2 regions of the Kitasatospora sp. NPDC018619 genome follow, and region 2 is predicted to be linked to the other one. Evidence: riboswitches for the same ligand, from Rfam matches in the RefSeq annotation. Region 2 holds a riboswitch; the other holds the start of a gene.
The links. A riboswitch is a leader RNA that binds a small molecule or an ion and turns the genes downstream of it on or off. The one in region 2 is predicted to bind cobalamin.
Positions count from the first base shown of each region.

Region 1: another riboswitch for cobalamin. It lies ahead of ACH5AR_RS12980 (cobalamin biosynthesis protein); the one in region 2 lies ahead of ACH5AR_RS10605 (ABC transporter substrate-binding protein).

Region 1 covers NZ_JBISAI010000007.1:75,395-79,596, forward strand. Annotated here, with positions in the region: gene ACH5AR_RS12975 (alpha/beta hydrolase) at 155-1,261, opposite strand; cobalamin riboswitch at 1,575-1,707, shown strand; gene ACH5AR_RS12980 (cobalamin biosynthesis protein) at 1,815-2,807, shown strand; gene ACH5AR_RS12985 (cobyric acid synthase) at 2,804-4,202, shown strand, end outside.
Region 2 covers NZ_JBISAI010000005.1:338,080-342,281, forward strand. Annotated here, with positions in the region: gene ACH5AR_RS10600 (FecCD family ABC transporter permease) at 1-928, opposite strand, end outside; gene ACH5AR_RS10605 (ABC transporter substrate-binding protein) at 925-1,869, opposite strand; cobalamin riboswitch at 1,991-2,196, opposite strand; gene ACH5AR_RS10610 (hypothetical protein) at 2,478-3,638, shown strand; gene ACH5AR_RS10615 (hypothetical protein) at 4,049-4,202, shown strand, end outside.

The sequences.
Region 1 (4,202 bases), on a different contig from region 2:
ACGGTTTTCGTGCCCGGTATACGCGGATGGCTTCGCGGCCGGCTTTCGCGGGCGGTCCACGGACGGAAAGCCACCGGGAAAGCACGGCACGGCCCCGCGCGGACCGGCCGGAAATGCCCGCACGGGGAGGGGGGCCGCCACCGGCGGTGCGCCGCTACAACAGCGGCGTGAGCCAGCGCCGGAGGAGTTCGGCGTAGCGGTCGGGGGCGGAGTTCCACAGGGTCGCGTGGTCGGCGCCCGGGAAGGCCTGGAGGCTCACCACGTCCCGGCGGGCGGCGGCCAGTTTCTCGGCGGTGCCGAAGGGCGCGATCCGGTCCTCCCGCCCGGCCAGCAGCAGGGTCGGCACCCGCAGGTCGGTGCCCTCCGCGATGCGGCCGAAGTCGGCGAGGTCCACGCCGGTGCGGCCCTCGGCGGCGAGGGCGCCGAGTTCGGCGGCGACGCCCGGGAAGCCGGCCCGGGCGGCGTCCCGGCGGGCGGAGGCCGACAGGTCGAGCACGGGCGAGTCGAGGACCAGGCCGCGGACGGCGGGCGCCCAGACGGAGCGGGCCACGGTCTGCAGGACGGCGGTCGCGCCGACGGACCAGCCGTACAGGATCACCTTGCCCGCGCCGCTGTCGAGCGCCAGTCGTACCGCCGCCTCGACGTCGCGCCACTCGGTCTCGCCGAAGTGGCTGAGCCCGTCCGGGGAGGCGGGGGCGCCGTGGTCGCCGCGGTAGGTGACGACCAGGGCGGGCAGGCCGAGCCGGTCGAGGACCGGGAGCACCGGGAGGGCCTGTTCGCGGTCGGCTCCGGGGCCGTGCACCAGGACGACCCAGGTCCCGCGCGTGCCGTCCAGCTGCCAGGCCGGCATCGGGCCCAGCTCGCCGTCGGCGGCGGTCTCGGCGAAGGCGAGGCCGAGCGCCTCGGTCGGGTTGCCGCGGTGGACCCGGGGGGTGAAGCGGACCTCGGTGCCGGGGGTGAGGGTGCCGCGGTCGGCGCGCACCAGGCGGCGGGTGACGCCCTGCTCGTCGCCGCCCAGGACCTCCTCGACCACCGCGTGCCCGCCGTCCGCCCACTCGACCGCCCAGCGGCCGGGCCGCAGGCTCTCGGGGGCCCGGGTGAAGGTGACCCGGCCGGGGGCCAGGCCGCGGACCAGCACCGGCCCGGACTCCTGGACGGCGGCCTCCGGACGGACCATCCGCTCGGAGGCCCGGCGGCCCACCACCAGCGCGGCGGCCCCGACCGCGGCGGCCGCCACGACGGCGGCGGTTCCCCAACGCATCTCGCTCCCCGCTCTGTTGCTCACGGATCCGTTGTGCACGGACCGGACGGTGTTCGAGCACCAGTCCACCGGCGCCCGGCCCGCCCGGCCACCGGACTGGGCCGTCCGGGTCACCCGGGCGGCTACCCGGCGGCGCCGGGGGGATGCCGGGGCGGTGCCGAGAGGATGCCCGGCACGGTGCTGAGGGAGCGCCAGGAGCGGTGGGCGGGAGTGCCGGCGCCGCCGGCGCCCGCGTGTGACCAACCCCTCCGTGACCTCGGTTGACTCCCGGTTCGGGCCCGTGATGGGATCCTGGGGCCAAACGGAGGCATGGAGAGGAAGCCGGTGGAAGTCCGGCGCGGTCCCGCCACTGTCACCGGGGAGCACGCTCGGAACATCGCCACGGCGGCCGTCGACGGCCGCTGGAAGGCTCCGGGTGTGCGTTCGACCCGGAAGCCAGGAGACTCTCGCCCCCGTCACGTCGAGCCAGGGCGCGGACCCTGAGTGAGGACACGCACGCGATGCAGGCTGCCCCGCCCCGCCGGACTCCGAGCTGCCGTCCGCCGTGCGGCCGATGACCGCGCGCACGCCCTCCCCCGCCCCGCACCCGCTGGCCCGCGCCGCCGCGTTCGCGCTCGGCGCCGTCGCGGGCCACGCCGCCGACGCCCGCTTCGCCGACCCCCGACGGGGCCACCCGGTGGCCGTCTTCGGCAGCGCCGCGACCCGCCTGGAGCAGCGGCTGTGGCGCGACGACCGCGCCGCCGGGGCCGGGTACACCGCGCTGTGCGTGGGCGCGGTCGCGGCGGGCGCGCTCGCCCTGGACCGCACGGTGGGCCGCCGCCCCCTGGGCCGGGCCGCGCTGGCCGCGGCCGCGACCTGGACGGTGCTCGGCGGCACCTCGCTGACCCGGGAGGCGCGTGCCGTCGGCCGCTCGCTGGCCGCCGGGGACCTCGCGGCCGCCCGGGACCGCCTGCCGCACCTGTGCGGGCGGGACCCGAGCGCGCTGGACGGGCCGCAGATCGCCCGGGCGGTGGTCGAGTCGGTCGCCGAGAACACCGCCGACGCCGTCGTGAACGCGCTGGTCTGGGGCGCCCTGGCCGGCACCCCCGGCCTGCTGGCCTTCCGCGCCGTGAACACCCTGGACGCCATGGTGGGCCACCGCTCGCCCCGCTACGCCCGGTTCGGCTGGGCCTCGGCCCGGCTGGACGACCTGGCGGGCTGGCCGGGCGCCCGGCTGACGGCGCTGCTGACGGTGGCCGCCGCGCCCGAGCCCCGGACGGCCTGGCGGGTCTGGCGGCGCGACGGCTCCGCGCACCCGAGCCCGAACGCCGGCCAGGCCGAGGCGGCCTTCGCCGGCGCGGTGGGCGTCCGGCTGGGCGGGCGGCTGCGGTACGGCGACCGGGTGGAGGACCGGCCCGTGCTGGGCGCGGAGCTGCGGCCGGTGACGGTGGACGACATCGAGCGGGCCTGCGCGCTCTCCCGGCGGGTGGGCGCGCTGGCGCTGGGTACGACGGTCGCGGGGCACGTCCTGCTGCGGGCACTGCTGGGGAAGAGGGGACGGGCATGAGCAACGCGCTGCTGGTCGCGGGGACGACCTCGGACGCGGGCAAGAGCGTGGTGACGGCCGGCATCTGCCGCTGGCTCGCCCGCCGGGGCGTGCGGGTCGCGCCGTTCAAGGCACAGAACATGTCGCTCAACTCCTTCGTCACCGCCGACGGCGCGGAGATCGGCCGCGCCCAGGCGATGCAGGCGCAGGCGGCCCGGGTGGAGCCGGAGGCCGCGATGAACCCGGTGCTGCTGAAGCCGGGCGCGGACGGCCGCAGCCAGGTGGTGCTGCTCGGCCGCCCGGTGGCCGAGGTGGGCGCGCTGGACTACCGCGAGCGCAAGCCCGTCCTGCTGGAGCGCGCCCTGGAGTGCCTGGCGGACCTGCGCCGCCGCTACGACGTGGTGGTCTGCGAGGGCGCGGGCTCGCCCGCCGAGATCAACCTGCGCGACCGCGACATCGCCAACATGGGCCTGGCCACGGCCGCCGCCCTGCCGGTGGTGGTGGTCGGGGACATCGACCGCGGCGGGGTCTTCGCGGCGATGTACGGGACGCTGGCGCTGCTGTCCGCCGAGGACCAGCGGCACGTGGCGGGCTGGTTCGTCAACAAGTTCCGCGGCGACGCACGGCTGCTGGCGCCCGGCCTGGAGATGCTGCACGGGCTGACCGGCCGTCCGGTGCTGGGCACCCTGCCGATGCTGCCCGGGCTCTGGCTGGACGCCGAGGACTCGCTGGACCTGTCCACGGTGGTGGACCGGGCGGACGGGCCCGGGCCGCTCGGCGCGGACGTGCTGCGGGTGGCCGTGGTGCGCTTCCCCCGCCTGTCCAACTTCACCGACGTGGACGCGCTCGCCCAGGAGCCGGGCGTGCTGGTGCGCTGGGCGACCAGGCCCGAGGAGCTGGCCGACGCCGACCTGGTGGTGCTGCCCGGCACCCGGGCCACCGTCGCCGACCTCGCCTGGCTGCGCGAGCGCGGCCTGGCGCCGGCGCTCGCGGCGCGGGCCGCGGCCGGGCTGCCGGTCCTCGGCGTCTGCGGCGGCTACCAGATGCTCGCGCACTCGATCGTGGACGAGGTCGAGTCGAAGGCGGGCGCCGTCGAGGGCCTCGGGCTGCTGCCGACGCACGTGCGGTTCGGCGCCGGGAAGGTGCTGGCGCGGCCGGTCGGCGAGGCGTACGGGCAGCGGGTCGAGGGCTACGAGATCCACCACGGGGTGGTCGCGGTCGAGGGCGGGGAGCCGTTCGTCTCCGACGGCCGCGGGCAGGGCCTGGACGGCTGCCGGGTCGGCTCGGTCTGGGGCACCACCTGGCACGGCGTGCTGGAGAACGACGGGTTCCGCCGCGAACTCCTGCGCGAGGTCGCCGGGTTGTCGGGCCGGGCGTTCGTCCCCGCGCCGGACACCTCCTTCGCCGCCGCGCGCG
Region 2 (4,202 bases):
GCGGGACGACCAGGCCGAGGAACCCGATGACACCGGTGTGGGCGACCAGGCACGCGGTCACCAGCGCGGCGGTGGCGATCAGCACCCAGCGGGTGCGCTCGACGTGGACGCCGAGGGAGCGGGCGGCCGTCTCCCCGAAGGCGAAGGCGTCCAGGTCGCGGGCCGAGGCGGCCAGCACCGTGACACCGGCCAGCGCGACCGCGACCAGGAAGACGGCGGTGGGCCAGCGCACGCCGGCGACCGAGCCCAGCGTCCACTCCATGACCCCGCGCGCGGCGTCGCGGTCCCCGAGGACCAGCACGACGAAGGAGGTGTACGCCCCGCAGGCCTGACCCACCGCGATGCCGGCGAGCACCGTCCGGGCGGTCGGCAGCGACCGGCCGCGGGCACCGGCCAGCACCAGGACGACGACGGCGGCGAGCAGCGCACCGGCGAAGGCCGCCGTCGAGACCGCGCCGGTGCCCACGGCGCCGGACACGCCGACGCCGAGGACGATCACGGTGACCGCCCCGGCGGCCGCGCCGTCCGAGATCCCGAGCAGGAAGGGATCGGCCAGGTCGTTCCCGGTCAGCGTCTGCAGCACCGCACCGCAGACCGCGAGGCCGGCGCCGGTGGCCGCCGCGCCCAGGACCCGGGGCAGCCGCAACTGCCAGACGATCCGGTCGTCCAGCAGGGTGACCTGCGGGTCGCCCAGGCCGAGGCGGCGCGCCACGACGTCGATCACCGTCCGGACGGGTTCGGGGTGCGAGCCCACGGTGAGGCCGAGGAGCACGGTGGCCAGCAGCAGGGCCGCCCCGACGGCCAGGGCCGCCGTCGCGCGGCCCGGACCGCGGCGCCGCAGGCCCGGACCGGGAGGCCGTGGCGCAGGGTCGGGAGGCCGCAGGCCCGGACCACGGGAGCGCAGGGCCGGGCGGGGTGCGGCGGTCATGAGGCCGGCCGCAGTCGGCCGAGCCCCGCGGACACCCGGGCGGCTCCATCGGCGAGCAGCACGCCCGGGGTCGACTCCGAGAACGGCACCACCACGAAGGCCTTGCGCCGCACGGCGGTGAGCCCGCTCAGCACCGGGTCGTGCTCCAGGTACTCGATCTTGGACTGGGCGGTGTCCCAGCCGGCGTCCGCGAGCACGATCGCGTCCGGGTCCGCCGCGACGACCTTCTCCCAGCTCACGTTCTGCCAGCCGCCCGGCAGGTCCCCGAAGACGTTGCGGGCCCCCACGGCGTCGAGCACGAGCTGCGGGCCGCCGTGGCCCGCGCCGACGAACGGCGCCCTGGTGTCCGAGTCGAACCACAGGACCTTCAGGCCCCTGCCCGCGGCCGTCGCCGTGAGCCCGGCCAGCTGCTGCTCCTGCTCCCGCCGGATCGCGGCGGCCCGCTCCGGGACTCCGAAGGCCCGGGCGACGTCGTCCAGTTCGCCCCACACCGCCGACCAGGTCGTCGGTGGCACCAGGCTTCTGTCCGAGCAGCCGAACGGGGACAGGTAGGACGCGATGCCCTGGCCGCGCAGCTCCTCACGGGTGCCCGCGACCTTGCCGGTGAACGCGCTGGAGTAGGAGGCGTACAGGAAGTCGGGGCGGGCCGCGAGGAGCTTCTCCTTCGTCGGGTAGTCCCTGGAGAGCACCGGGACGGAGTCGTAGGCCGCCTGCCACTTCTCCGGGACGGCGTCGTCGAGGTAGGCGGTGCCGGCCATGCGGGCCTCCAGCCCGAGGGCCAGCGCCACCTCCGTCGCCCCCTGGTTGAGCGTCACCAGCCGGTCGGGCGGCGCGCCGACCGTCACGGTCGTCCCGCAGTTGTCCAGGCTGACCGGCGCGGCACCGCCCGTCGGCCCGCCGGACGCGAGGGGCGCGGGGGCGCCCGCACAGGCTCCGAGCACACCGGTGAGCAGGAGGACCGCGAGCGCCCGGCCGGCCCGTACCGGACCTCCGGGGCGAACGGTGCACAGGGGTGGAAACGGGTACGGCAGAGCGCTGGGCACGTGTTCTCCAAGACCCTCGTGGAACATGGCGCGCCGTGGCCGGTCTCCTGGCTTCCGCATCGACGCGCCGCGACCGACCTTCCCGGGCGGCTGTTCCAGCCCGCCCAGTGGCCCTGACCGCTGGGGGAGCCGGTCAGCGAGGGCCGCGGTACTCCGCGGCAACAGTGGCGAGGGCCGCACCGGACTCCGACCGGTTTCCCGAACACCACGGCGATCGAAAGGTACCAGGCGCGGTCAGGACCGGTACCGGCCACCTGGTGGGGGCGACCGGTCGGACGCTGCGCCGGTCGGCGGCGGGACGGCCGGGGCCCGGTGCCCGCCGGGTGGTCGGGGCCGGGTGGGTCCGGGGGCGGAGCCGTCGGATCGGGGCGCGCGGGCGGGCCGGTCGGGCGATGCGGGCCGGGGCTTGCCAACTCCTGCCGCCGGAGCCGGAGTTCGAGGGGATCCGGGTCGCCGACCGGGCGGGGGTATGGAGAAAATATAGCGGCGGGCGGTGGTGTCGGGGCATGAATCGACACACGAGTATCAACCGCGCCCTGGCCACCACGGCGGTGGCGCTCGGAGCCGCGCTGTCCCTGGGTGTCGGGCCGGCGGTGGCCGCGACGGACGCCTCGGGGTGGGGCCAGCTGCCCCTGGCGCCCAAGGGGAGCATCACGAAGATGGCCGCGGTCGGCACCGACACGGTGTTCGCGAGCACCCAGTGGGACTGCTCGATGTCCGGCGAGTCGTGGACCTGCGGGCAGACGTGGCAGCTGAAGGGCACCACCTGGAGCCAGTTCAAGCTTCCCGCCCAGCTGTCCGGTACGCCCACCGTCGCCGGGACGGGCGCGGGCGACACCTGGTTCCTCGGGTCGGGGACGGCCGCGCAGGCCTTCCACTGGGACGGGACGGCCTGGGTCGACCGCAGCCCCAGCCCGGCGGTGGCGGGCTACGACGCCCGGGACGCGGTGGCGCTGTCGGCCACCAGCGCGTGGTCCGTCGGAACCACCACCACCAACTACGACCACCGCACCGACACGGCCACCGTGGGCCGGTGGAACGGGACCAGGTGGACGGTCAGCAAGCTGCCGGCGCCGACCGGGAGGACCACCACCCTCAACTCGGTGTCGGCCGCGGCGGAGAACGACGTCTGGGCCTCCGGCGAGCAGTGCAGGGACACCGGCAACGACCGCTGCCAGCCCTACCTGGCGCACTGGGACGGCACCGCGTGGTCGCAGGTGGCCGTGCCGGACTCCTCGCCGCGGAGCCTGACGAACACCCGGGTGGTCAGCCGCGGCGGCGAGGTCTTCGTCGGCGGCCGGGAGACCGACCTGACCACCCGGACCCAGCCGGACCGCATCGTGGCCCTGCACTGGGACGGCGCGGCCTGGACCAGGAGCGTCCTGCCGGTGACCGTCTCGGCCGACGGCTGGTACAGCTACCTCAACGGGCTCGTGTACCGCGGCACCGAGGTGTTCGCGGCCGTCTCGCACACCGCGAACGAGGGGGTGCTGCGCTGGAACGGCCAGGCCTGGGAGCCGTACGCCGGTCCGCTGACGACGACGCCGACCGTCACCGCGCTGGTCCCCACCGTCGACGGGCGGGTGCTCGCCGCCGGGAACGGGACCGACGCGAGCGGTGCCCACGACTTCCTGTCGTACCTGCCCGCCACCGCGCCGGTGAAGTGAGCCGGAAGGCCCGGAAGGGCTGATCCCGGCGGAGGACCGGGCCGGGGGGGGCCCCCCCCCCGGGGGGGGCCCCCCCCCCCCCCCCGCCCCCCCCCCCCCCCCCGCCGGGGGGGGGGGCGGCCCCCCCCCCCCCCCCCCCCCCGCCCCCCCCCGGCGGCGCTCAGGCCCGCGCCCCGGCCGCCGGGGGGGCCGCCCGGGGGGGGGGGGGGGGGGCCCCCCCCCCCCGGGGGGGCCCCCCCGGCCCGTCCGTCCGGAGCCCGCGCCCGGGCGGGCGGGTTCGGCCGGATCACGGCCCCGCCCGACCCGCGGCCCGACCCGCGGCCCGGGCGCCGCCCCGCCGACGCACCCCGCGCGCGCGGCGCGAGGAGCAGGCCGACATGATGACCCGACAGACCTACCGAAGGACGGACATGCCCTCGCAAGAGAAGCCGACGCCCGGGCGGCGGACGGCGACCGTACTGCTCTGCTGCGCAGCCGCGTTGATCCCCTGGATCGTCTACCTCGCCGTCACCATGGGCGCGGGCGAGTACACGGTGCGGCGCTGGGGCGTGGCCTGGGTGGGGC